Regions from separate parts of the Kitasatospora sp. NPDC088548 genome, predicted to be linked through region 2. Evidence: riboswitches for the same ligand, from Rfam matches in the RefSeq annotation. Region 2 holds a riboswitch; each other region holds the start of a gene.
The links. A riboswitch is a leader RNA that binds a small molecule or an ion and turns the genes downstream of it on or off. The one in region 2 is predicted to bind cyclic di-AMP.

Region 1 (6,970 bases), on a different contig from region 2:
GAGGATCCGGCCGACCATCAGCAGGCCGAAGGCGGGCGCCACGGCGGAGACCAGGTTTCCGGCGATGAACAGGCCCATCAGCATCAGCAGCATCCCCTTGCGGGGGATCCGGGTGCCGAGGACGGTGAGCAGCGGTCCGCCCACCACGACGCCGAGCGCGTAGCCGGAGATGAGCAGGCCCGCGGTGGGGATGGACACCGAGAAGTCGCCGGCGACCTCGGGCAGCAGGCCCATGATCACGAACTCGGTGGTGCCGATGCCGAAGGCGCTGATCGCCAGCGCCAGGAGCGCGAGGGGCATGAGAGTCTGCTTTCCAAGACGATTGCATGTGCAACTACCAGCGCCGACAATACGTCTACCATCCAGATACTTGCAAGCGCCGGATATTGCCTAGGTGAACATACGCCACGCTTGCCAGCACCCCTCGGCACGATTAGGTTAGGCTCACCTAACTTACTGGAGGTCAGCCATGAGCCCCGTGGACACCACGGCACCCGAGGCGCCGGAGGCGCCCGAACCCACCGCCGCCGAACGGGTCTGCAGTCTGCTCACCGCCACCTCCTCCGTGGTGATCCGCGCCTGCGGCGAGCACCATGAGCTGGACACCCCGATCGCGGTACAGGGCTCCCGGCTGCGCCTCCACGCCCCCCTCGACGCGCCGCTCACCCTCGCCGCCACCCGCGCGCAGGACGGGCTCGCCGTCGTCCTGGACCTCACCGACATCGCCCCGGTCGCCGTCCGCGACCGCGTCCGCGGCCGGCTGTCCCTGGCCGGCCGGCTCCACCTGGCCCACCTCGCCGACGACGGGCTCGGCGTCCACCTGCGCCTGGACGTCGCACACGCCGTCCTCTCCACCCCGTACGGCACCACCGCGCTGACCGGCGCCGACCTCGCCCTCGCCGGGCCCGACCCGCTCGCCCGCTACGAGGCCGGCCTGCTCACCCACCTCGCCGACGACCACCCGGACGCGCTCGCCGTGCTCACCCGCCTGCTCGACCCGGACCTGCTCGCCGAGCGGCCCGGGATCCGCCCGCTGGCCCTCGACCGGTACGGCCTGGTGCTGCGCCTGGACCACCCGCACGGCCACCGCGACGTCCGTCTGGTCTTCCCCGAACCCGCCCGGGACGCGGACGAGTTCGGCCACCGGGTACACCAGCTGCTGACCGCCGCGCACCGCGCGCTGCCCGCCCACCGGATCTGAACCAGGCCACCGGTCAACGTGGCTGACCAGACGTCAACTTCCCTTGGCGTCACGTAAAACCAAAACGGCCGGCCCGGCTCGCGAGAGGATTTCTCGCGAGCCGGGCCGGCCGACTGGGCGTGTCCCGCGCCCAGGGCGCCACTGTCGGTGCGGCGATCACCCGGTCGAGCGGTCACCCGACATGACCATCCCGAGTGGCCGTACGCCCCGCACCCAGCGGTGGTTCTGATGCCCGATCAGATGGCGACGCCGTGCGCCCGCAGGTAGGCGATCGGGTTGACGTCCGTGCCGTACCCCGCACCGGTGCGGATCTCGAAGTGCAGGTGCGGGCCGGTCACGTTGCCGGTCGCGCCCGAAAGGCCGATCTGCTGGCCGGCGGTGACGGTCTGGCCGATCCTGACGCCGATCGAGGACAGGTGCGCGTACTGGGCGTACTTGCCGTCGGCGAGCTTGATCTCGACCTCGTTGCCGTAGGCGCCGCCGTTGCCGGCCTTCACCACGGTGCCGCCCGCGACGGCGCGCAGCGGGGTGCCGGTGGAGACGACGAAGTCGGCGCCGGTGTGGTGGCCGGAGGACCACATCGAGCCGGCCACGCCGTAGGCGGTGCCGAGCTTCGGGCTGGCGACCGGGGAGACGTAGCTGGCGACGCCGGCCACGGTAACCGGGGCCGGGGTGGCGGGCTTGGCGACCTCGATCTTGGTCTGGACTGGGGTCTGCGGGGCGGGCTTGACCGGCTTGGCGGTCTGAACCGGCTTCGGCGCGGCGGCCGGAGCGGCCGGAGCAACCGGGGCGGCCGGCTTGGCGGCCTCGGCCGGAGCGGCGGCCTTGGCGCCGAGCGCGAGCTTCTGGCCCGGGAAGATCAGGTTCGGGTTGGCACCGACGACCGAGCGGTTCTGCTCGTACAGCGCCTGCCAGCCACCCTCGACCTGCTTGGCGTCGGCGATCTTCGACAGGGTGTCCCCGCCGACGACCTGGTAGCTCTGCTCGACCGGCGCGGCTGCCGGGGCGGCCTGCTGCGGGGCGGCGGCCGGGGCGGCGTCGGCGGTCGAGGAGTTGCTCTGCTGGGGCTTCGCGGCCGGCGCGGTGTGGGCCTGGGCGCTGATCGCGGTCACCAGCGGAAGGGCGAAAGCGGCGCCGGTGACGGCGGTGGCGATACCGATGCGGGCGGCGCGGGGCAGGGCGATACGACGAGCCTGTGCGGGCATGGAAGATTTCCTCTCCGACGCCTACGAGGTGAGCTGTCGGGTTCGGGCTGGAGTTGCCCGGCCGCAATGCGGCTTCACCCCAAGCCGGACCGTGAATTCCGGTCCGGCGACTTACCTTTGGGTCCCCCGCTCCTGCCGTACAGAGTTCAGTTCGCACCACCGGGCAGCGGCAGGACTAGGCGTTCCACCCGGTGGCCGCCCGGGCCGTGGCCGGGCGGTCGCTGAACTAAAACCCATCCGTACGGGCTAAGCAATGTCGATCACGTGAAGTCACCACAAAGCCCCGAGGCGTCGTGACACTCCGAATGATCGGCTGCACAGTACGCACACAATCCATTGACCTGGAGCGACCGCCCGGCGACACTCCGCCGATATCCGCGTCAGTACGCATGCGATCACCTACGGAATGCCATTCGCCGACACACCCCCCGGTGACCCTTGTCACGTCGGCCCGCGGGGCGCACGATCGGGCGGTGGCCACCTCCGAGGCCGGCACCCTGCGCCTGGGCACCGCGCAGGGTCGCTGGGTACTACTGGCGACGGTGCTCGGCTCCAGCATGGCGATGCTCGACGGCACCGTGGTGAACGTCGCCCTGCCCCGGATCGGCGCCGATCTGGGCGCCCCCCTCGCCGCCCTGCAATGGACGCTCAACGCCTATCTGCTGACCCTGGCCGGGCTGATCCTGCTCGGCGGCGCGCTCGGCGACCGCTACGGCCGCCGCCGGGTGTTCCTGATCGGCGTGGTCTGGTTCGCGGTCGCCTCGGCGGCCTGCGCCGCCGCGCCCACCATCGGCGTGCTGGTCATCGCCCGCGCCGTGCAGGGCATCGGCGGCGCCCTGCTCACCCCCGGCTCACTGGCGATGCTCCAGGCCGTCTTCCACCCGGACGACCGCTCGGCGGCGGTCGGCCTCTGGTCCGGCCTCGGCGGGGTGTCGGCCGCGGTCGGGCCGTTCCTCGGCGGCTGGCTGGTGGACGGCCCCGGCTGGCGGTGGATCTTCCTGCTGAACGTCCCGCTCGCCGTCCTGGTGGTCGCGGTGGCGGCCCGGCACGTGCCGGAGAGCCGGGACGAGAGTGCGACCGGCCGGTTCGACGTCCTCGGCGCACTGCTCGCCGCCCTGACCCTGGGCGCGATCACCTACGCGCTGACGGCGGCCGGTGGAGGGGTGTCCGCGTCCGTCTGGGTGACCGGCGTGGCCGGCCTGCTGCTGGGGGCGGCCTTCGTCTCGGTGGAGCGCCGCAGCCCGGAGCCGATGCTGCCGCTCGGCCTCTTCTCCTCCCGGCTGTTCACCGCGGTGAACCTGGTCACCCTCTGCGTGTACGCGGCCTTCAGCGGAGTGTTCTTCCTCCTGGTGGTGCAGTTGCAGACGGTCTCCGGGTTCTCCCCGCTGGTCTCCGGGCTGTCCCTGATCCCGGTCACCGTCCTGATGCTGGCCCTGTCGGCACGCGCCGGGCGGCTCGGCAAGCGGATCGGCCCGCGGCTGCCGCTCACCGTGGGTCCGCTGCTCTGCGCGGGCGGTGTGCTGCTGATGCTGCGGATCGGCCCCGGCGCCTCGTACTGGGCGGACGTGCTGCCCGCCGTCACCGTGCTGGGCTGCGGGATGGTGCTGCTGGTCGCGCCGCTGACCGCCACGGTGCTGGCGGCGGTGGAGGTCCGGCACGCGGGCATCGCCAGCGGTGTCAACAACGCCGCCGCCCGGGCCGCCGGCCTGCTCGCGGTCGCCGCCCTGCCCGCCCTGGCCGGTCTCAGCGGCGAGGCCTACCGGGTGCCCGCCTCGGTGGACTCGGCCTTCCACACCGCGATGCTGATCTGCGCCGGGCTGCTGGTCGCCGGCGCGCTGGTGGCCGTCACCACCGTCCGGGGCAATGTGCTGGCCCCCGAGGACCACCGCCCGGTGGCCGAGCCGGACTGCCAGTGGTCCTGCGGCACCAACGCCCCGCCGCTCGACCCGGGCCACGTCGACGCCGGAACGGCCGAGGGCCCCGCCACCGGAACGGCGGCAGGGCCCTCGGCGAACTGACGGCACACCGGCGCAGGCGCGGCGTCAGTGCAGACGGGGCGTCAGAGGATGTCGCCCGGCGCGTACTTGGCGGCCTCCGGGTACGCGGCCGCGACGGCCTCGACCCGGCGGACCACCTCGGCGACCTGGGCGCCGGCCGCACCGGTGAAGGAGAGCCGGTCGGCGAGCAGCGCGTCCAGGGCGGCCCGGTCCAGCGGGATCCGCTCGTCGGCGGCCAGCCGGTCCAGCAGCTCGTTCTCCCGGGCGCCGGCCCGCATCGCCAGCGCGGAGGCGACGGCGTGCTCCTTGATGACCTCGTGCCCGGTCTCCCGGCCGACGCCCGCCCGCACCGCACCCATCAGCACCTTGGTGGTGGCCAGGAACGGCAGGTAGCGGTCCAGCTCGGCCTCGATCACGGCCGGGAAGGCGCCGAACTCGTCGAGGACGGTCAGGAAGGTCTCCAGCAGGCCGTCGAAGGCGAAGAAGGCGTCCGGCAGCGCGACCCGGCGGACCACCGAGCAGGAGACGTCGCCCTCGTTCCACTGGTCGCCGCCCAGCTCGGCGGTCATCGAGGCGTAGCCGCGCAGGATGACGGCCAGGCCGTTGACGCGCTCGCAGGAGCGGGTGTTCATCTTGTGCGGCATCGCGGAGGAGCCGACCTGGCCCTCCTTGAAGCCCTCGGTGACCAGCTCGTGGCCGGCCATCAGACGGATGGTCTTGGCCAGGCTGGAGGGCGCGGCGGAGAGCTGGACGAGGGCGGTGAGCACCTCGAAGTCCAGCGAGCGCGGGTAGACCTGGCCGACGCTGGTCAGCACGTTCTGGAAGCCGAGGTGGCCGGCCACCCGGCGCTCCAGCTCGGCGAGCTTGTCGGTGTCGCCGCCGAGCAGGTCCAGCATGTCCTGGGCGGTGCCGACCGGGCCCTTGATCCCGCGCAGCGGGTAGCGGGCGATCAGCTCCTCCAGGCGGCTGAAGGCGACCAGCAGCTCGTCGGCGACGGTCGCGAAGCGCTTGCCCAGGGTGGTGGCCTGCGCGGCCACGTTGTGCGAACGGCCGGCCATGACCAGCTCGGCGTGCTGGGCGGAGAGACGGCCGAGGCGGACCAGGACGGCCACCGTGCGGTCCCGCACGTGCTCCAGCGACTGGCGGATCTGCAGCTGCTCGACGTTCTCGGTCAGATCCCGGGAGGTCATTCCCTTGTGGATCTGCTCGTGACCGGCGAGCTCGCTGAACTCCTCGATCCGGGCCTTCACGTCGTGGCGGGTGATCCGCTCACGGGCGGCGATGGAGCCGAGGTCGACCTGGTCGACCACGCGCTCGTAGTCGGCGACGGCGGTGGCGGGCACCTCGACACCGAGGTCCTGCTGGGCCTTCAGGACGGCGAGCCACAGGTGGCGCTCGAGGACCACCTTGTGCTCGGGGGACCACAGCTGGGCCAGGGTCGCCGAGGCGTACCGGGAGGCCAGGACATTGGGGATCTGGGGCTTCGCGCTCACGCTTCGCAAGCCTAACAGCCGAGGTCAGCCGGAACGGCCGCGCATCGGGTAGGCTGGGTCACTTGAGCACGGAAAATTAGAGGCACTACAAACTCCTCACCGCAAGGATACCACATCGATGGACGAATTTCCAGCGGAACCGACAGCCCGCCCGGGAGCACCAGCACATCCGGAACCGGCGGCGAACCCTGCCGTACCCCCGGAGCCGTCGGCGGCCGAGGCGCTCGCCGAGGCCCTGCGCACCGAACAGGCCTGCCTCACCCGGCTGTACGCCCGGCTGGACACCGTCCGGGAGGAGACCCGCCGCACCCTGGACGGCGTCCTCGCCCAGGCCGGCGCCGGCGGTACCCACCAGGCCAGGCTGGAGCGCGAGGTCCGTGCCACCGAGGCCGCCCGCCGGTGCGCCCGGCTGGACGCCGTCGAACGCGGCCTCTGCTTCGGCCGGCTCGACGCACGCGACGGCACCGTTCACCACATCGGCCGCACCGGACTGACCGACGAGGAGTACGAGCCACTGCTGCTGGACTGGCGCGCCCCCGCCGCCCGCCCCTTCTACACCGCCACCCCGGCCGACCCCGGCACCGTGGTGCGCCGCCGCCATCTGCACACCCGCGACCGCACCGTCACCGGCCTGGACGACGAGGCCCTAGACCTGGCCGGCCTCGGCGAGGAGGGCCGGCGCACCCTGGTCGGCGAGGCCGCCCTGCTGGCCGCGCTGGGCCGCGAGCGCACCGGCCGGATGGGCACCGCGGTGGCCACCATCCAGACCGAGCAGGACCGGGTGATCCGCGCCCCGCTCTCCGGCGCCCTGGTCGTCCAGGGCGGCCCCGGCACCGGCAAGACCGTCGCCGCCCTGCACCGCGCCGCCTACCTGCTGTACACGCACCGCGCGGTGCTGGAGCGGCGCGGCGTGCTGGTCGTCGGCCCCAGCCCGGCCTTCCTGCGCTACATCGACCAGGTCCTGCCCGCGCTCGGCGAGACCGAGGTGGTGCTCTGCACCGTCGGCGGGCTCTTCCCCGGTGTCGACGCCACGGCCTCCGACACCCCCGCCACCGCCGTCGCCAAGGGCGGCCC
Region 2 (6,970 bases):
GCCGAGGCCTGGACCCCGACCGTCCAGCGCACCGCCAACTACGTCCGCCCCGACGAACTGCACCAGGCCTTCAACTTCCAGTACCTGGGCACCTCCTGGGACGCCGCCGAGCTGCGCGAGGTGATCGACCTCTCGCTCGACTCGATGCGCCCGGTGGAGGCCCCCACCACCTGGGTGCTCTCCAACCACGACGTCACCCGGCACGCCACCCGCTTCGCCAACCCGCCGGGCCTGGGCACCCAGATCCGCACCGCCGGCGACCGCGGCCTCGGCCTGCGCCGCGCCCGTGCCGCCACCCTGCTGATGCTCGCGCTGCCCGGCTCCGCGTACATCTACCAGGGTGAGGAGCTCGGCCTGCCGGACGTCACCGACCTGCCCGACGAGGTCCGCCAGGACCCGTCGTTCTTCCGTCAGGCGGGCCAGGACGGCTACCGCGACGGCTGCCGGGTGCCGATCCCGTGGTCCGGCACCGAGGCCCCGTACGGCTTCGGCCCGACCGCCGGCGGCCCGAGCTGGCTGCCCCAGCCCGCCGAGTGGGCCGCGCTCAGCGTCGAGGCGCAGACCGGTGACCCGACGTCCACCCTGGAGCTGTACCGCAGTGCGCTGGCCGTCCGGCGTGCGCAGCCCGGGCTGGGCGCCGGCACCGAGGTCGAGTGGCTGGACGGCCCCGAGGGCACCCTGACGTTCCGCCGCGGCTCGTTCGTGTGCACGGTGAACACCACCGACCAGCCGGTCAGGATAGCCGTGCCCGGCCGGCTGCTGCTCGCCTCCGCCGACCTGGAGGTGGACGGCGGCGAGACCGTGCTGGCCCCGGACAGCACCGGCTGGTGGGCGGTCTGACGTGGTTGCAATAGGCTCTGGGACCGTGACTACGGCGCGACTCTCAGACATCGCGGCGCAGGCGGGGGTCAGCGAAGCCACCGTCTCCCGCGTACTCAACGGCAAGGCGAACGTCTCCGCCGCCACCCGGCAGACCGTGCTGGCGGCGCTGGACGTGCTCGGCTACGAGCGGCCGACCCGCCTGCGCCAGCGCAGCGCCGGACTGATCGGGCTGATCACCCCGGAGCTGAGCAACCCGATCTTCCCCGCGCTGGCCCAGGTGATCGAGCAGGTGCTGAGCCGGCACGGCTACACGCCGGTGCTCTGCACCCAGACGCCCGGCGGCTCGACCGAGGACGAACTGGTCGAGATGCTGGTCGACCGGGGCGTGGCGGGCATCGTCTTCGTCTCCGGCCTGCACGCCGACACCACCGCCGACCACGACCGGTACGCCCGGCTGGCCGGCCGGCAGGTGCCGTTCGTGCTGATCAACGGCTACAGCGAGAAGATCGACGCGCCGTTCATCTCGCCGGACGACCGGGCCGCGATGTGGATGGCCGTCCAGCACCTGGCCGAACTCGGCCACGAACGGATCGGCCTGGCGGTCGGGCAGCGGCGGTACGTACCGGTGCTGCGCAAGATCGAGGGCTTCACGGCGGCCATGCGGGCGGTGCTCGGCAAGACCCAGGAGGAGGCCGAGGACCTCGTCCACCACACGCTGTTCAGCGTGGAGGGCGGGCACGCGGCGGCCGGCGCGCTGCTCGACAAGGGCTGCACGGCGATCGTCTGCGGCAGCGACATGATGGCGCTCGGCGCGATCCGCGCGGTGCGTCAGCGGGGCCTGGCCGTCCCGCAGGACGTCTCGGTGGTCGGCTTCGACGACTCGCCGCTGATCGCCTTCACCGAGCCGCCGCTCACCACCATCCGCCAGCCGGTCGAGGCGATGGCCACCGCCGCCGTCGACGCCCTGCTGGAGGAGGTCGGTGCGAACGCCGCCCAGCGCGGGGAGTTCATGTTCCAGCCGGAGCTGGTGATGCGCGGCTCCACCGGGGCCTGCCCGCGGTGAACCGGTGCCGGGGCCCCCGGGGAGCGAACGCTCCCCGGGGGCCCCGGCCGTGCCGCGCTCAGCCCTCCTGGACGGTGGGGCGCTCCTGGTTCACCCGCTGTCCGTCGGCGGCGTCGCCGGTCCGGGTCCCGGTGCGCCGGCCCCGGGCGAGGTGGTCGCGCGGGACCAGTTCGACGGCGTCCTGCGGGTTCGTGGTGCCGGAGAGCGTCATCGCGTCGATGGCGAGATCGGCGTCGAGCGTGACGGTGACCTGGGCCATGTGACTCCTCCTCGGGTACGGAGCAGCAGCATGCCCTGCCGGCGCCCGCGTTGACCACCGGTGGCCCCGCCGGTACCCGGCCGGTGCGCGACGGCCGGGGGAGACAGGCCGAGGCCCCCGGGGAGAGCGACCAGACTCTCCCCGGGGGCCTCGGGGTCGGGGGCGTGCCGGGCACGCCCGGCGGGTCAGACCCGGCCGGCGAAGTCCGGGGCCCAGTTGGCGACGGTCTGGGTCCGCACGCCCGAGCTCGGGTTGGCGGCCTCGACGTACTTCCCGCCGCCGATGTAGATCGCGACGTGGTAGACGCCGGAGTCCTTGCCGTTGTTGGACCAGAACAGCAGGTCGCCCGGGAGCAGGCTGTCCAGCGAGACGTGGGTGCTGGCGGCGGCCTGGTCGGCGGCGACGCGCGGGACGGAGACGCCCGCGGCGCGCAGCGCGGCCTGGGTCAGACCGGAGCAGTCCCAGCCGCCGTTGCCGGTGCCGCCGTAGATGTAGGCCTGACCGACCTTCGACTGGGCGAAGGAGACGGCGGCGGCCATGCTGCCGGTGGCGGTCTGCGCCGGGGCCTGGGTCTGCGCCGGGGCGGCGGGCTTGGCGACCGGCTTGGCGGCGGGCTTGGCGGCGGGGGCCTGCGCGGCCGGGGTCTGCGCGGCCGGGGTCTGGGCCGGGGTCTGCGCGGCCGGCTTGCCGGTGGAGGCGCCGGTGGCGCCCTGGCCGGACTGCTGGGCCTGGCCGCCCTTGCCCAGGGCGAGCTGCTGGCCCGGGTAGATGACGTGCGGACCCTGGGTCAGGGTGCCGCGGTTCAGCTCGTACAGCCGCTCCCAGCCGCCCTGGACGTTGTTCTTGTCGGCGATGGAGGAGAGCCAGTCGCCCGCGATGACGGTGTAGTCGGTCGGCTGGGCCTGGCTGCCGCCCTTGGCCTGGGCGGAGTCGGCGGGGGCCTGGCTCTTCGCCGGGGCCGGGGTCTGCGCGGGGGCCTGCGGGGCGGGCTTCGGCGCGGGGGTGGCGGCCGGGGCAGCCGGCTTGGTGGCGGCCGGCTTGGTGGCGGCCGAGGTGTCGACGGCGGCCGGGGTGCCGCCCTTGGTCAGGCCGGCCTGGACGGAGCAGACGGGCCAGGCGCCGGGGCCCTGCGAGGCGAGGACCTTCTCGGCGACCGCGATCTGCTGGTCCTTGGTGGCCTGGTGGGCCTGCGGGGCGTACGCGGTACCGCCGAAGGCGGCCCAGGTGCTGGAGGTGAACTGCAGGCCGCCGTAGAAGCCGTTGCCGGTGTTGATGGCCCAGTTGCCACCGCTCTCGCACTGGGCGACCTTGTCCCAGGTGGCGACCGGGGCGGCGGAGGCGGTGCCGGTGGTGAGGCACGGGACGGTCAGGCCGACACCCGCGACGCCGACGGCGGCGATCAGGCGGCGGGCGCGACGGGGCAGACTGGTGCCGTTGACGGGCAGCATGAAGACGCGATCCTCTCCCACGCCTGCGAGGTGAGCTGTCGGATTCGGGCTGGAGTTGCCCGGCCGCGCCTTGGCGCGGCTTCACCCCTAGCCCTGAACCGGTTTCGGGAACCGGTCCGGGGCGACTTACCTGTGGGTCCCCCGCTCCTGCCGTGGTGCGTTTCTGCGCTGCCAGCACAACCGACGGCAGGACTCGGCGTTGCGGATGGGCTGGGTTCGTGTAGCCACGAACGGGGAGCACGTTAAGCAGACTCCCGTTCAAACCGCAAACATGTGTGATGTCCGTCACGGTTTACGGGTGAGGGGTTGATTGGCTGTCCACCATGATCAGAAATGACCGATTTTCGGCAACGCCCCTGCGGCCGGACCCAACTGCCTGTGCTTCAGGACGTCAGTACCGACGCGGCCGTCCGGCGGGAGGGCTGCGCGGTGATGGCCAAGGACGAGGACCCGCGTGCCGGGCGCCCGACCGTCAGGCCTCGGGGGGTGCACCGCCGGGCAAAACGCCGCAGAGTGGACATATCGCCCGAACGGCCCCGAACTCCCGTACGCCGCCGGACGATGCGGCGCTGGCCGGCGGTCGGCACGGTGTTCGCCGCGGTCGGCGGCGAGGAGATCCTGCGGCGCTCGCTGACCGGGCGGACGCAGCCCGTCGCGGCCACCGGCATGCCCGGTATGCCCGTGGCCCCGGACGGCCCCACCGACGCCGCCGCGGCCCCCGCCGAGGGCGCGGGCATGGACCACCGGCCCGCCGGGCCGCCGCCCGTCGGCACCTCCGGGGCCGGGCCCGCCGCCGCACCGACCGTCGACCTGGCCGGCCGCCGCTGGTCCGACCCGGCCGGCTGGGGCGGTGCGGTACCCGGCCCGCGGAGCGCCGTCCGGATCGCCGACCGGGTGCTCCTCGACACCGATGCCACCGTGGGCTCGCTGCTGGTCGAGCCGACCGGCGCACTCACCTTCGCCGCCGACCGCACCCTCACCCTCGCCTCGGACGGCAACGTCGAGATCCGCGGCACCCTGGCACTCGCCCCCGAGGGCGCCGCCGTGCACACCGTCCGCTTCCCGTCCGTGGACGAGCGGCGCTTCCAGGGCGACGGCGCCAAGGTGGTCGACACCGACACCGACACCGACACCGACACCGGGCTCTGGGTGACCGGCGCCGGCTACCTGCGGCTGGACGGCGCGGCCAAGACCGCCTGGGTCCGCGCCGACCGCGAGCTGCGGGCCGGTGACACCTCCATCGGCCTGGCCGCCGAGCCCACCGGCTGGCTGCCCGGCGACGAACTGGCCGTCACCCCGACCGGCCCGCCCGACGCCGAGGACTTCTCCGCCCGCTACGACCTGGTCACCGTCCGGTCCGTCAGCGGATCCACCGTCACCCTGGACTCCCCGCTGAAGTACGCCCACCCCCGGGTGACCGCCGGAGGGGGCGTCACCGTCGGCGCCGAACTGCTCAACGTGACCTGCGGCGTCCGGGTCGAGGGCACCGCGAAGGGCCGCGCGCACGTCCACGTCACCGGCTCCCGGCCCGCCGACGTACGGCACGCCGCACTGCGCTGGGTGGGTCCGCGCGCCGACACCGAGGAGACCTGGAAGGGCCAGGACGGCACCGTCCCCGTCACCGCGCCCGTGCTCGGCCGGTACGGGCTGCACTTCCACATGCTCGGCGACACCACCCGGGGCACCGTCGTCGAGGGCGTGGTGGTCCGCGACGCGGGCAGCCACGCCTTCGTGCCGCACGCCAGCCACGGCATCACCTTCCGCAGCTGCGTCAGCCACGACACCTGGGAGGACGCCGCCTGGTGGGACGGCCCGCCGGACACCCGTACCCCGCAGCGCCCGTCCGACGACATCGTCCACGAGTCCTGCGTGGCCTCCCGCACCCGGCTCGAACCCAACCCGCGCGCCTACCGCCTGACGGGGTTCAACCTCGGCGCGGGCACCGGCGGCCGGGCGGTGGACTGCGTGGCCGTCGGCGTCCAGGGCTCCACCGGCGCCTCCGGCCACGAGTGGCCGGAGAACAGCGAGGGGGTGTGGACCTTCCAGCGCTGCCTGGCCCACAACAACCTGCAGGACGGCACCTTCGTCTGGCTGAACGCCCGGCATCACCATGTGGTCACCGAGTTCGCGGCCTACCACAACGGCGGCCGGGGCATCGAACACGGCGCCTACCTCAACGACTTCGACTACACCGCGAGCGTGCTGTACGGCAACGCCGCCGGGGGAGTGGCCCCGCACGCGCTCGGCCGGGACAAGGGCAGCCTCTTCGACGGGCTGCTGATCGACGCCGCCGGGCACGAACTCGCCGGGGAGGCCGTCACGTTCAGCCGCAGCCGGTTCACCGGCTACCGGAAGGCCGGGGTCGCCTTCCGCGCCGCCGCGGACGGCAAACCGGACGATATGGCCGTGCTGGACTGCGAGTTCGGCGGCAACGAGCTCTGGATGGACCCGGAGTCGGCGCCGCCCAGGAGCATCGTGCTGCGCCGGGCCGGGCGCTCCGAGGCGCTCCAGGTGCGGAAGGCGGACGGCGGCGGTACGGCGCAACCGCAGTGGAACGCCGCCGTCGGGCCGGTGCCGGCGCTCGCCGCCCGGGCCCGGCCGGTGCAGCCGCCCGCGCTCAGGCTCAGAGGCGCCGCCGCGCCCACCACCCGGGTGGGCGGCCGCTCCTGAGCCGTCCGGACGTCCGCAGGGCCCGGAACGGAGGCGTTCCGGGCCCTGGCGTCGTCGGACGGCCGCGCTATTCGGCGGCGGTCTCCCCGCTCTCCCCGGCGTACGCCCCGGGGTCGGGGACCGGCAGCGCGGCCAGGTAGGTGGAGGCGATCAGCTGGCCCACCGTCGGGTAGGCGCCCAGCGGCGCGGCGCTCGGGCAGCCGGTCTCCTCGGCGGCCGTGGCGAGCAGCTCGGAGTCGGCCTCCGGGCCGATCACCAGCGGGGCCAGCGCGGGGCGCTGGGAGCCGGTCTCCTTGAGGTGCGCGACGGCGGCGGCCACCGAGCCGGGCACGTCCAGCGCGGCCGGGACGACCGGGACGGCGAGCCGGGCGGCCAGCAGCACCCCGGTGACCCCGGCGGCGGCGGTGGCCTCCTCGCCGCCGACGGTGGTGAGCACCACGCCGTCCGCGGCGGTCGCGATGGCGAACAGCCGGGCGCGGTCGGCGCGGGCCAGACCGGCCTCGGAGAGGCGGACGTGGACGGCCTCGGCCAGCAGCGGGTGCGGGCCCAGCACGTCGGTGACGGGGGCGCCGTACTCGGCGGCGAGCGCGTGGAGTTCGGCCAGGAAACCGTGCGGGCCGGGAACCAGCGGCACCACGACCGGCGCGGGCAGGCCCGCCCCGGCGGCCTGGGCCAGCAGCTCGGCGACGGTGCGCTCGTCCCCGGTGC
Region 3 (6,970 bases), on a different contig from region 2:
CCCTGCTCGGCGACGAGGACGTCGCGCCGTCCGAGTGCGGTGCGCCCGAGCCGTCGCTGCCGGGCGAGCGAAGCCTCAACGCGATCCGGGTCAGCTTCGGCGCCGGCACCCCGGACGAGCACATCGACCGCTTTCTGACCGCCGTCCGCGAGCTGGTCACGGACGGGGCGGCCTGGAACTACCGCAACGAGGGCGGCCGCTGCGTCGCGGACACGCGCCGCGCGGGCTGATCGTCCCGCTATTCGTCCAGGCCGAGGGCGAAGGCGGCTTCCAGGTCGTGCTGGGAGTAGGTGCGGAAGGCGATCTGGGTCTCGGTGTGGGCCACCCCCGGGACCTTGTTCAGCCGGCCGGGGATGACCTCGGCCAGGTCGTCGTGCCGCCGCACCCGCACCATCGCCACCAGGTCGTAGCCGCCGGTGACCGAGTAGACCTCGCTGACGCCTTCGATGGCCGCGATCGCCTCGGCGATCTCCGGGATGCGGTCGACGCTGGTCTTGATCAGGACGATGGCGGTGATCACTGTTCGGGCTCCTTTGTGGGGTGCCGCCAGGGTATCGGGCGTCAGACGGGCCGTCGCGGGGGGCGGCCGGCCGGTGTGCAGGCGTACAGGAAGCCGGCCGAGAACCCGATGACATGGACCAGGTAGGCGACGCCGGGGCCGGCCGAGTGGACCGACCACCACTGCAGGGCGAACCAGAGCCCGAGCACCAGCCAGGCCGGGAACCGCAGCGGCAGGAAGAGCAGCAGCGGGACGAGCGTGGTCACCCGGGCCCGCGGGTGGAGCCGCAGATAGCAGCCCAGCGCCGCCGAGATCGCCCCCGAGGCGCCGATCAGCACCGTGGTCGAGCCGGGCGAGTGCGCCTGGGCCAGTGCGAAGCCGTAGGTGGCCAGGCTGCCGGCCGCCAGATAGAAGACGGCGAAGCGGGCCCGGCCCATCCGCTTCTCCACGGTGGGGCCGAAGACGTAGAGGAAGAGCAGGTTGCCCAGCAGGTGAAGCCAGCCGGCGTGCAGGAAGAGCGCGCTGAGCACGGACAGGGCCGGGTGCTTGCCCGGGGTCGGGGCGGCCGGGCAGCCGGGCGCCGGGTCGGGGGCCTCGGCCAGCTGTCCGGCGGTCAGCGGGCGGCCGGCCAGCAGCTCGGCCGGTACCGCGCCCCAGCGCTGCTCGTACCGCTGCTCCGCGCAGACCCTGGCCTGGCCGCGGCCGTAGAGCGGGTTGAGCCCGGCGGCCGGGCCGAGCAGGAAGACCACCGTGTTGAGCGCGATCAGGGCGTAGGTGACGGCCGGGGCGGGCGCGGCCGGGGGCCCGCCGCGTGCGCCGGTGTGGTCGAGGACCGTGATCGCCATGCGGCCAAGCATCCCTCCGCCCGGCGCGGGCGACACCGCGCTGTACGGCAGGTGGGCTACCGTCCCGATCGCCGCGACCGGTGGTCGGGACGGTTGCCTCAGGCAATAGGCTTGGGGCGGGCATTCCCGCCTCCCGCCGCCGACGCCGGGGCTCCGGGGGGAGCGCCTGAGCCCACCCAGGGACCACCCGAGAGGACCCCCGATGACCGTCCCCGCCCTGACCGCTGAGACGCGCTGGCGCTGCACCCTGTGCGGCAACCTGACCCGCTTCGACGTGACCCGCTCCGCCCGGGTGACCGAGTACCTGCACTTCGACCTGGCCGGCGAGTCCAAGGTGGAGGAGACCGAGGTGCTCAGCGAGACCATCGAGTCGGTGCGCTGCCGCTGGTGCAACGCGGTGGACCAGGTCGAACTGGTGGCCCGTCCCGGTGCCGAGGCCGGAGAGGCCGCCGCTGAGCAGGGCTGACGCCCGGTCCGTGGGGTGGACGGTGCGCGGCCGTTCACCGCACGGGGACAATACAGACAGAACGCACGGAGCGTGACGACGAGGGCGACGGCCGCGGGCCGTACCCCGCTGGACGAGGATCGGAGCCGAGGACGTGGTGGACGCAGCGAAGGAGCCCGCCGGGCCGCAGGGGCGGCAGCCCGCTGTGGACGGGCAGGCGCCGGACGCGGCCGAGGCCGCCCCGTCCGGTACCGGGGCCCCCGCCGAGGAGTCGGGCGGTGACGAGCCGGCGGCAGACCGGGCCGTCGAGACGCTCGACCGGCCGCTGCCCGAGGGTGTGCGCCGCCGGGTGGTGGGCCTCGCCGCCGACGCGCTCGGGGGGCTGCCGCCCGCCGAACTGCCGCAGAGCCTGCGGCAGTACGCCAAGTTCACGCCGGCCCGGCGGGCCAAGTACGCGGCCACCGCGCTGGCCGCCGCACTGGAGTCGGAGCCGGCCTTCCGGCTCCGGATAGCGGAGCGGCTGCGGCTGGGCCAGCCGGACCTGGTGAAGGCGCTGGAGGCGGGCCACGTGCCCGGCGCCGCCGACCCGATGGACGTGGCGGCCGCCGCCTATCTGGTGCGGTCGGCGGGCTGGAGCCGGCTGGTCGCCGAGGCGGGGGAGCAGGCCGAGCGGGCCGGCGCCGAGGGCGCCGCCGCCGAGGCGGCCCGGCTGGCGGAGAAGCTGCAGGCGGAGCTGGCGGAGGTACGGGCCTCCGCCCGGGCGGACCTGGACCGGCAGCGGGCCGAGTCGGAGGACGTCCGCAAGGAGGCCGAGTCGCTGCGCAAGAAGGTGCGGTCGCTGGAGAGCGACACCCGCCGGGCGCAGGCGGAGACCCGCCGGGTCACCGCCGAGCTGGAGGCGCTGAGGACGCAGGCGGCCGCCGAGCGCGGCGCGGGTGAGAGTGAGGCCCGGCGGCTGCGGCACCGGATCTCCGAACTGGAGACCGCCGCCGAGCAGGGCCGCCGTTCGGCCCGCGAGGGGCGCAGCGTCGAGGACATGCGGCTGCGGCTGCTGCTGGACACCGTGCTGCAGTCGGCGCAGGGCCTGCAGCGGGAGCTGGCGCTGCCGGTCTCCCAGATCCGCCCGGCGGACCTGGTGGAGGCGGTGGTGCCGGGCTCGGCCTCGCCGCACGACGTGGCCCGGCGCGGGCTGGCGGAGGACGATCCGGCGCTGCTGGACCAGCTGCTGGCGATCCCGCAGGTGCATCTGGTGGTGGACGGCTACAACGTGACCAAGACCGGTTATCCGGCGCTGCCGCTGGAGCAGCAGCGGATCCGGTTGCTGGGCGGGCTGGCGATGCTGGCCCAGCGCACCCAGGCGGAGGTCACCTGTGTGTTCGACGGGCAGGACCTGGACGTGCCGGTGATCATGGCGCCGCCGCGCGGGGTGCGGGTGCGCTTCAGCCGGACCGGGGAGACGGCGGACGAGCTGATCCGCCGTCTGGTGCGGGCCGAGCCGCAGGGCCGTCCGGTGGTGGTGGTCTCCACCGACCGGGAGGTCGCGGAGGGCGTGCGCAAGGCGGGCGCGCGCCCCGTCGCCTCCGTCCTGCTGCTGAACCGGCTGGCCCGGCCCTGATGCCGGAGGGACCGGAGTGACCGCTGGTCAGCGCCCGGTTTGCGGCAGTGTGTGGATCCCGTGAAGTCAGGCCGCCGGTGGAGGTTCACGCCATCGGGGGAGTGGCGGAAAGCGTGGATCTTCACTAGGGTCTGGCGTCAAACCTATTTTCCGGATCCTCACTCAAACGGGTGAGTCCGTTGGAAGAAGGAACCGATCACTTTGGCCTCCCACCGCCGTCCCAAGCAGCCGAGCCGCGCGCGGGTCTCCGTGCTCACCGCTGCCGCTGCGACCGCGGTCGCCCTCTCCGCCCAGGTCGGCGCCCACGCCGCGCCCTCCCCCAAGAAGGAGGACGTGAAGGCGCAGATCGACCAGCTGAACGAGGAGCAGGAGCAGGCGGCCGAGAAGTACAACGGCGCCAAGGAGCGGGCCGACCAGCTGCGCAAGCAGGCGGACCAGCTCCAGGACCAGGTGGCCCGCGGCCAGGACCAGATGACGCAGCTTCAGGCCGGGCTGGCCGAGGTGGCGGGCGAGCAGTACCGCACCGGCGGCATCGACCCGTCCGTGCAGCTGATGCTCTCCTCCGACCCGTCGGGTTACCTGGACAAGGCCTCCAGCGTCCAGCAGGCCAGCTCCAGCCAGTCCGAGGCGCTCAAGGGCCTGCAGGACCAGCAGCGCCGCCTGGACCAGCAGAAGGCCGAGGCGGCCGCCGTCCTCGCCTCCCTGGACAGCACCACCAAGGATCTGAACCAGGCCAAGGCGGACGTCAACCAGAAGCTCAAGGAGGCCCAGACGCTGCTGAACTCGCTCAGCGCGGCCGACCGGGCCGCCCTGAAGGCGCAGCAGCAGCAGGACGACCGGGCCTCGCGCGGCAGCGAGCGCACCGACCTGAGCAGCCTGCCGCAGGCCGGCGGGTACGCCGGGGTGGCCGTCGCCAAGGCGATGAGCAAGCAGGGCTCGCCGTACGTCTGGGGTGCCATCGGGCCGAGCACCTTCGACTGCTCCGGTCTGATGGTCTGGGCGTACAAGCAGGCCAATGTCTCGTTGCCGCGCACCTCGCAGGCGCAGGCCGGCGTCGGCACCCGGGTCCCCTCGCTGGACCAGGCGCAGCCCGGTGACCTGATCATCTACCGCGACGACCGCAGCCATGTCGCGATGTACATCGGCAACGGCATGGTGGTGCACGCGCCGCACACCGGTGACGTGGTGAAGGTGATGAAGGCCGACGCGATGAAGATCAACGCCATCCGCCGGGTCTGACGGTTCGTCGATTGGGGGCAGAAGCCCCCGATCCGGACATTCCCTGATAGGTCGACACGCCCGGCCGGGCCGGCCCGCTGCTGTGATGTGGGACACGCCCCGGTCGGGCGCTCTCGACCCGCATTGTGAGTAATGATCAGCCCCGCGTGCGGTTGTGATCACATTCGGTCATATTCACAAATGAACTTGGGTATTCTTCCGTCTTTTTTCTGACAAGGATTTGAACGGATCACGGTTCTGTTACTAGGGTCATGCCTCGAACCACCGTGCAGTCGATCACCCATCCCGGGTGACGGCGGGGGTTACCGTCGAGTTCGTGAAGCAGCGGGGCAGGTGACTGCCCGACGGGGAGTCCAGCAGTCGGGGACGCTGTGGAGCGGAGCCGGGGAACCAAGTTCCTCCGGGGTGAATCGGCGCCAGGTCGACCGGTGGAACGGTCGGTGAGGCGCCGTAGGGCACGCTTCCGGCCCGAACCCGTCAGCTCACCCGGTAGGCGGACGTAGGAAGAAGGAGTCCGCCTTCGTGGCGTCCCATCGTCGTCCCAAGCCCGCCGGCCGTGCCCGCGTCTCCATCCTGACCGCGGCCGCCGCAGCGGCCGTGGCCCTCTCCGCGCAGTCGGGCGCGCACGCCGACCCGACGCCGACCAAGGATCAGGTCAAGGAGCAGGTCGACAAGCTCAACGAGCAGGCCGAGGTCGCCACCGAGCAGTACAACGGCGCCCAGGCCAAGCAGCAGGAGCTGCAGAAGCAGGTCGGCGAGCTCCAGGACAAGGTGGCCCGCCAGCAGTCGCAGGTGACCGATCTGCAGGGCGGCCTCGCCGAGATCGCCGGCGAGCAGTACCGCAACGGCGGCATATCGCCGACCGTTCAGCTGATGCTCTCCTCCAGCCCGGACAACTTCCTCACCCAGGCCGGCACCCTGACGCAGGCCGGCAGCTCGCAGTCGGGCCAGCTGAAGGAGCTCCAGGAGCAGCAGCGCAGGCTCGACCAGGACCGCACCGAGGCCCAGAACAAGCTCGGCGAGCTGGAGGCCACCACCCAGCAGCTGAAGGCGTCCAAGGAGGAGATCCAGGGCAAGCTGGCCAAGGCCCAGGAACTGCTCAACACGCTGACCGAGCAGGAGCGCGAGGCGCTGCGCGCGGCCGAGGAGAAGGCCGCCGCCGAGGCCAAGGCCAAGGCGGACGCCGCCAAGGCGACCGCGAAGGCCGAGGCCGACCGGGCATCCCGCGACAACGGCCGCGGCGACCTGGGCACCCCGTCCTCCTCGCCCGTCACCAAGCCGTCGGCGTCGTCCACGCCGTCCACGTCGTCCGCGCCCAGCGCCCCGGCCGCCAACGGCTCGCGGGCCGCCGCCGCGATCGCGGCCGCCGAGAGCAAGCTCGGCGCGCCGTACGTCTACGGCGCCACCGGCCCGAACTCCTTCGACTGCTCCGGCCTCACCAGCTGGGCGTACGCCCAGGCGAACGTGTCGCTGCCGCGCACCTCGCAGGCCCAGGCCAACGCCGGCACCCGGATCGGCTCGAACATCGCCAACGCCCAGCCCGGCGACCTGGTGATCTTCTACGGCGACAACCACCACGTGGGCATCTACGTCGGTGGCGGCCAGGTCATCCACGCGCCCAAGCCCGGCGCCTCGGTCCGCTACGAGTCGGCCTCCAACATGCCGGTCTCCACCATCGTGCGGCTCTGACCCCGAGTCAGGCTTTCGCAGGCCCGGTCTCCCTCGCGGGAGGCCGGGCCTGCGGCTTTTCCGGCCGGCCGGACGCCTGTCCGATTCAGGGTCAAATATTCGGGTTGGTAGGGGTTTGGACTCGCTCGCCCGGACTCGCTAACGTCTGCCACCGGACACCCGCTTCCAGAGCCGCCCGCACCGGAGCGGCCACAGGCCGGGACGCAGAATTGGAGCCGCAGTCGGATGGCCGTGCACCGCCGTTCCCCACAGTCGGGTGCGCACACCCTCGCCCGCGCGCTGGTGCTGACCGCGGCGGCCACCACCGTCCTGGGCGTGGCCGTGGGCGGCAGCGCCCATGCCGCCCCGGGCTCACCGGACGGGCCGCAGAACCGCAAGGACGTCAAGGTGCGGATCGACCAGCTGTACGACGAGGCCGAACAGGCGTCGGAGAAGTACAACGCGGCGCTGGACGCGCAGCAGCGGCTGCAGAGCGAGGCCGGCACGCTCCAGCAGCAGATCGCCGTCGGCCAGGACGAGCTCAACCGGCTGCGCGGCGACCTCGCCACCGTCGCCGGCGCCGAGTACCGGGCCGGCGGCCTGGCGCAGACCGTCCAGCTGATGCTCTCCACCGACCCCGAGGGCTATCTGTCCCGGGC

Region 1: another riboswitch for cyclic di-AMP. It lies ahead of ACIP82_RS05635 (peptidoglycan DD-metalloendopeptidase family protein); the one in region 2 lies ahead of ACIP82_RS00075 (transglycosylase family protein).
Region 3: another riboswitch for cyclic di-AMP. It lies ahead of ACIP82_RS25615 (NlpC/P60 family protein); the one in region 2 lies ahead of ACIP82_RS00075 (transglycosylase family protein).

Annotation. Positions count from the first base shown of each region.
Region 1 covers NZ_JBIVMI010000003.1:34,165-41,134, reverse strand. Annotated here, with positions in the region: gene ACIP82_RS05645 (MFS transporter) at 1-300, opposite strand, end outside; gene ACIP82_RS05640 (DUF2470 domain-containing protein) at 470-1,201, shown strand; gene ACIP82_RS05635 (peptidoglycan DD-metalloendopeptidase family protein) at 1,438-2,406, opposite strand; cyclic di-AMP (ydaO/yuaA leader) riboswitch at 2,410-2,568, opposite strand; gene ACIP82_RS05630 (MFS transporter) at 2,964-4,424, shown strand; gene purB (adenylosuccinate lyase) at 4,466-5,896, opposite strand; gene ACIP82_RS05620 (ATP-binding domain-containing protein) at 6,015-6,970, shown strand, end outside.
Region 2 covers NZ_JBIVMI010000001.1:11,987-18,956, reverse strand. Annotated here, with positions in the region: gene ACIP82_RS00090 (glycoside hydrolase family 13 protein) at 1-840, shown strand, start outside; gene ACIP82_RS00085 (LacI family DNA-binding transcriptional regulator) at 866-1,885, shown strand; gene ACIP82_RS00080 (hypothetical protein) at 1,944-2,144, opposite strand; gene ACIP82_RS00075 (transglycosylase family protein) at 2,330-3,613, opposite strand; cyclic di-AMP (ydaO/yuaA leader) riboswitch at 3,600-3,770, opposite strand; gene ACIP82_RS00070 (hypothetical protein) at 4,154-6,262, shown strand; gene ACIP82_RS00065 (hypothetical protein) at 6,330-6,970, opposite strand, start outside.
Region 3 covers NZ_JBIVMI010000022.1:6,303-13,272, forward strand. Annotated here, with positions in the region: gene ACIP82_RS25585 (aminotransferase class V-fold PLP-dependent enzyme) at 1-230, shown strand, start outside; gene ACIP82_RS25590 (Lrp/AsnC ligand binding domain-containing protein) at 239-520, opposite strand; gene ACIP82_RS25595 (rhomboid family intramembrane serine protease) at 562-1,344, opposite strand; gene ACIP82_RS25600 (hypothetical protein) at 1,547-1,810, shown strand; gene ACIP82_RS25605 (NYN domain-containing protein) at 1,995-3,404, shown strand; gene ACIP82_RS25610 (NlpC/P60 family protein) at 3,606-4,643, shown strand; cyclic di-AMP (ydaO/yuaA leader) riboswitch at 5,001-5,155, shown strand; gene ACIP82_RS25615 (NlpC/P60 family protein) at 5,166-6,332, shown strand; gene ACIP82_RS25620 (NlpC/P60 family protein) at 6,558-6,970, shown strand, end outside.